Draconibacterium halophilum: one gene and its partner. The protein of the gene in region 2 interacts with the protein of the main gene of each other region in a pairwise test. Links are inferred from orthologs where the notes say so. Each region holds a gene or a part of one and is shown on either strand. Other genes may lie near its edges.

Region 1 (2,960 bases), 630 kb from region 2 along the record:
AATCAATTGATATACAGAAAACCTTCTGCCTTTGGGTGGAAGGTTTTTTTGTGGTTAATTTTCCGAAAACCAACGCTACTGTAACTCGCTTCTTGCCAATAATAACGAACAGGTAGGCTTGTTTTTTTCATCAGGCTTTAGTTTGGGATATTTTTGTTTGTAAATACATTTTGGCTTTAGCCATTAAACATGCAGTTAAAGGTTAATGGCATCTTGTACAATAATAAGTGTATTCCCACCTTAAAGAACGGTGCAAAACAATTTACTACTAGCAATAGGTTGTGTTAAAACCCAATTTCAGTACGCTAAGAGCGAATGGGCTGAAACCTATATTTTTTCAGTCTGGGGCAACTCTCTAAAAATTAATAGAAAACAATTATTCGCCCTGAATTCGCAATTTAGCCGCCCTTTCAAGGGCGCAATTTTATAATCGAATATACACATTCAAAGGGGTGCCTTTGGGTTAAACTGATAAAAGCTTTAAGACTTAACTTCATGCTATTCGTTTCATCCGCCTTTATGATGAGTATGTGTTTATTACCAATGAGACCGAAATTTATTTTCGTCTCTTTCGTCTCCATATAATGTAAAAAATCAACAGTAAAATAGGTAAAACAATGAAAAAAATGATGTTTGGTAAATTCATTTCCAAAGGCTCAGCTTTCCCTGTCGGGATGCCACTTGGTGCCTGAGCTATTGCCAGCGTTACAACAAAAAGTAAAAATGTGAATATGCTTGCTTTTTTTATCATGCGCTATAAAGTTTATTATTCTTTCTACTAAAGCAAGTAGGGGCAGTGCTTTGTTCAAGAATATTCAAATAATTCTGAAATTTCAGACCAATATTTTAGGCACAAAAAAACCGTCCTTCAAACGAAAGACGGTTTTGTGATATTTCCTAAAGAATATGCTTACATCTTGTAGATCTTTTTGTACCCGTAAATGGCGCTTGCACCCAGTTCTTCTTCAATACGAAGCAGCTGGTTGTATTTTGCCATACGGTCGGAGCGGCTCATAGAACCTGTTTTAATCTGCCCCGAGTTGGTAGCCACTGCAATGTCGGCAATGGTTGAGTCTTCAGTTTCACCCGAGCGGTGAGAAGTTACTGAAGTGTAACCGGCACGGTGTGCCATTTCAATGGCGTCTAACGTTTCAGTTAAGGTACCAATTTGGTTTACTTTAATAAGGATGGAGTTCGCAGCTCCCAGCTCGATACCTTTCTTCAGGTACTCAACGTTGGTTACAAAAAGGTCGTCGCCAACCAACTGGCATTTGTCGCCAATGGCAGCGTTCAGTTTTACCCATCCGTCCCAGTCTCCTTCGTCCATACCGTCTTCGATTGAATCGATAGGGTATTTTGCAATTAATTCAGCCAAATAAGCAGCTTGTTCTTCCGAGTTACGTTTTACGCCGTTTGGCTCGAAAATGCTGTAATCGTAAACACCATCTTTGTAGAATTCTGATGAAGCACAGTCCATAGCAATAGAAACATCGCCACCATCTTCAGCACGACCTGCTTTGTAACCGGCGTCTTTAATAGCTGTAAGGATTGATTCGATAGCTTCTTCAGTTCCTCCCAGGGCTGGAGCAAAACCACCTTCATCGCCAACTGCGGTTGATAGGTTTTTTGCCCCCAATACTTTTTTCAAAGCGTGGAAAACTTCAGCTCCCATACGCAAACCTTCGCGGAAAGTAGGCGCACCAATAGGGCGGATCATAAATTCCTGAAAAGCGATAGTTGCATCGGAGTGTGAACCACCGTTAATGATATTCATCATCGGAACAGGCAATGTTTTTGCGTTTGTTCCACCAATGTATTTGTATAAAGGAAGCTCAGCGTACTCGGCAGCTGCTTTTGCCACAGCCAGCGAAACACCCAACATAGCGTTTGCACCTAAGTTAGATTTTGTTTTTGTACCGTCGAGTTCCAATAATTTGCTATCAACAGCCACCTGGTCGGTAGCATCCATACCAATAATTTCTTTTGCAATAACGTCGTTAACGTTTGCCACTGCTTTTAAACAGCCTTTTCCTAAGTAACGGCCTTTGTCGCCATCACGTAATTCAAGTGCTTCATTTTCGCCGGTTGATGCTCCTGAAGGAACAGCTGCACGGCCAAAAGCACCACTTTCGAGTGTTACATCAACTTCAACAGTTGGGTTACCACGAGAATCGATAATCTCTCTTGCTTTTACGTCGCTAATTAACATTGTAAGTAGTTTTTATTTATTTAACTTTTCCAGATTGCTAGTGCAATTACTGCTTTGTAAACGCTGAGGCGCTTAAATTGTTTCACGAAATTACGAAGATTAACGAATAGTTTACTCCTTTTTTATGTGAAATTAAGATCATCAATTTGGATTACAATATAATTTGTTTAGCGCACTATTATTTTATAAGTGTTAAAATCAATTTGAATGTCCTTTTGGGAATGTGCCGGAACGTTACCCTGAATTTAGTTCAGGTTTTTTTGAGTATATTATCGCATAACAGCAGTAAGATGCTGATACAAGTTTAGCATGACGTGCAAATGAGGGGAGGGGCTTAATTAAATTTCGTTATTTTCTTTCAGAATATCATAAACAAGAGTAGTGGCATCTCCAACTACTTTGCGGCAAATAATTTTGTGGTGTTTCCGGTCTTTTACCTGGGCTTCGGTAGCGTGTTTGATTAATAGCTGTCGGCAATTTGTTGTTCCGTGAATATCCTCAACCAGTTTATTTAATTCGCGAACTTTTTTGTAGCTGTTTAGTTTGGTGTCCATGTCTTTGGGGTCCTCGTTACCAAATGCCAGTCCCATCACCATAAATCCGCCGGTTACTGCTCCACAGGTTTCGCGCAAACGTCCCATTCCGCCTCCAAAAGTGGAAGAAATACGTTTGGCCATGGTTTTATCCAGTTTAAAATGATCGGCAAAAGCAAGCAATACCGATTGCGAGCAGGCATAACCTTCGTCGAAAC
Region 2 (3,079 bases):
TTACCTAATAAGCTTGCGGCCTTTATGAAAGGCGAAAAACAAAGAGAGCTAATGACCAGTGCATACGAAGATTTTAAAAGTTATCTTCAGAATAGGCCGGTTTAAATAGAAAAATTGAGTTGAACCGTAGGCCGATTTGTGTGTTTTTACTTAGTGATGGTAGATATAATGGTAAAATTATTAAATTTAACGTGTTACTTTTATCCCCTGAAGGTAATATTGTGTTGTAGGTCATCATTATTAAAAGAAATTAATGTTAACAAAAACAATTTATGAGACAACTAAAAATTACCAAACAGGTTACTAATCGCGACACCCTCTCGCTGGATAAGTATCTGCATGAAATTGGAAAGGTGGAATTGTTGTCTGCGGAAAAAGAAGTTGAGTTGGCTAAGCGAATTAAAAAAGGCGACCGCCAGGCTTTGGAAACGCTGATAAAAGCAAACCTCAGATTTGTTGTTTCTGTTTCGAAACAATACCAAAACCAGGGACTTAGTTTACCGGATTTGATTAACGAAGGAAATTTAGGCTTGATAAAAGCTGCAGAGCGATTTGATGAAACCCGTGGTTTCAAATTTATTTCATATGCCGTTTGGTGGATACGCCAGTCCATACTTCAGGCTCTGGCTGAGCAGTCGCGAATTGTACGTTTACCTTTAAATAAAATTGGTTCGATCAATAAAATCAATAAAGCGTTTAATAAACTCGAGCAGGAATTTCAACGCGAACCAACTGTTGATGAGGTAGCCGCGTTAATGGAATCAAAACCGGACCTGATAGAGGATTCCATGAACTTTTCAAATACACATGTATCCATGGATGCTCCGCTTCGTGAAGAAGAAGGAAACAGCATGTATGATGTGATGCTAAACGAAGATTCGCCAAACCCCGATGGGGAGTTAATGGATAATTCGCTACGTAAGGAGATTGAACGATCATTATCGACCTTGGGAGAGCGTGAAGCCGAAATTCTGCGGTATTACTTTGGATTAAAAGGGTATCAACCGCACACACTTGAAGAAATTGGTCATGTTTTTGGACTAACTCGTGAGCGCGTTCGACAAATAAAAGAAAAAGCAATTAAAAAACTAAAAAATCAATACCGCAACAGGTTACTAAAGGCATACCTGGGTAAATAAACTTAACTTATGAGAGCTTTCGTGGCACCCTCCATTCTGGCAGCTGACTTTAACAATCTTGGAAAAGAAATCGAAATGATCAATCAAAGTGAAGCTGATTATATTCACTGTGATGTGATGGACGGAGTGTTTGTTCCAAACATATCCTTTGGAATTCCGGTAATAAATCAGGTAAAGAAAATTGCTGAAAAACCATTGGATGTTCATTTAATGATCGTTGACCCGGATAAATTCATTGAACCTTTTGTTAAGGCTGGAGCATCAGTTCTTACCGTGCATTACGAAGCATGTAGTCATTTACATCGTACAGTTCAGTTAATAAAATCGTTCGGAGCCAAAGCAAGTGTATGTTTGAATCCGCACACCCCCGTAGCTGTTCTGGAAGATATTATTGGCGATTTGGATATGGTTTTGCTCATGTCGGTTAATCCTGGGTTTGGTGGCCAGCAATTCATCGAAAATACTTACAAAAAGGTTGGGCAATTGCGCAAAATGATTGATGAAACAAACGCGAATTGTACTATTGAAGTTGATGGTGGTATAAATTACGAAACAGGAAAAAATCTGCTTGATGTAGGTGCAAATGTTCTTGTGGCAGGTAGTTTTGTTTTTGGTGCCGATAATCCGGAAGAGATTATTTCAGGATTAAAATCACTCTGACCGGACAGCCGTTTCGTTACATTGATCAATATTTTTTTCGATAACCTTTTGAGGTAAGTCTCTTAAAGCACAGCCGGCTGCAGAACAGTCGGTGCAGTTGTGCTCTAGGCTAATTTTGTCCTTTTTAAAGTCATGTGTTTTTGCCTTTTTTACCGGTTTGAAAAAACGACGGTACATTTTTAATGCAGCCCAAAAAACGGCAGCAGCAATAATCAGGTATGTCAGAATTTCCTGGATCATTTTTATATAAATAACATTCCAATATTATAAGTAACCAATGCTGCAACCCATGCCAAACCAGTGGTATAAAACACGGAAAATGCTGCCCATTTCCACGAGCCCGATTCGTTTTTAATGGTTGCAACCACCCCAATACAGGGGAAGTAGATAAGGATGAAGATTATAAAAGCCAGAGCTGCAGGAGTGGTAAACACAGGCTGACCTTTTTTCTTGCCTACCTCGTGAACTTCATTTTGTAGCTTTTGCTGCAGGTTTATGGTTGTTTCACCATCCTGCGTTTGGTAAAGCACGCCCATTGTACTTACCACAATTTCTTTGGCTGGCAGACCAGCTACCACAGCGATACTCATTTTCCAATCGAACCCAAGAGGACTCATTATCGGTTGAATGAGTTTTCCTGTTCGGCCAAGATAAGAGTTTATCAATCGGTCGGATTCCATGGCATGGTTAACCTCCGCAATACGTTCCACTTTTTGTAATTCGGTTAGCTCAGAATTTGTTATCTGCGCAATTTGTTCTTTAAAACCATCAGTATTTTCTGTCTTTCTTGGAAAATATTCAAGCGCCCAAATAATGATTACTCCAAGCAAAATAATAGTTCCAATCTTTTTTAAGTAGTGTTGAGTTTTATCCCACATATGATACACCACATTCCGGAATGTTGGCAGCCGGTAGGTGGGGAGTTCCATTACAAAAGGTGTTTCTTTATTCTTAAAAACAGTTTTGTTAAGCACTTGCGCTGTTATAAAAGCAAATAGAATTCCAACCGCATAAATTCCAATTAAAACCCAGGCTTCGTATTTTTGGAAAAAGGCAGAAATAATGAGAATATATACCGGTAGCCGCGCACTGCACGACATAAACGGAATAATGAGCATGGTAAGAATTCGGTCGCCACGATTACGCATTGAGCGTGTTGCCAGAATTGCCGGAACATTGCAGCCAAAACCCATTATCATTGGAATGAACGAACGGCCGTGTAACCCGAACCGATGCATTATATAGTCCATGATAAAGGCTGCACGCGCCATGTATCCCGA

The links. The genes of interacting proteins can lie anywhere in the genome.
Region 1: the proteins of rpe (region 2) and eno interact in binary tests that used the Escherichia coli proteins (3 or more experiments, as listed by UniProt). The link is inferred for Draconibacterium halophilum from one-to-one orthologs.

Annotation. Positions count from the first base shown.
Region 1 is NZ_CP048409.1:3,128,778-3,131,737, reverse strand. What follows is about bases 61-2,912. They hold eno (phosphopyruvate hydratase), read right to left. Parts: upstream 2,210-2,912; coding sequence 911-2,209; downstream 61-910. Other genes in these bases: G0Q07_RS12555 (C-GCAxxG-C-C family protein), read right to left, coding at 2,548-2,912; G0Q07_RS12565 (adenylosuccinate synthetase), read right to left, coding at 557-751. Outside these bases: more of G0Q07_RS12555, read right to left, coding at 2,913-2,960. UniProt on the Escherichia coli protein: Catalyzes the reversible conversion of 2-phosphoglycerate (2-PG) into phosphoenolpyruvate (PEP). It is essential for the degradation of carbohydrates via glycolysis.
Region 2 is NZ_CP048409.1:3,762,785-3,765,863, reverse strand. Bases 3-2,973 are described here. They hold rpe (ribulose-phosphate 3-epimerase), read left to right. Parts: upstream 3-1,148; coding sequence 1,149-1,799; downstream 1,800-2,973. Other genes in these bases: feoB (ferrous iron transport protein B), read right to left, coding at 2,042-2,973; G0Q07_RS15210 (hypothetical protein), read right to left, coding at 1,791-2,039; G0Q07_RS15220 (sigma-70 family RNA polymerase sigma factor), read left to right, coding at 273-1,139; thrC (threonine synthase), read left to right, coding at 3-105. In the rest of the region: more of thrC, read left to right, coding at 1-2; more of feoB, read right to left, coding at 2,974-3,079. UniProt on the Escherichia coli protein: Catalyzes the reversible epimerization of D-ribulose 5-phosphate to D-xylulose 5-phosphate.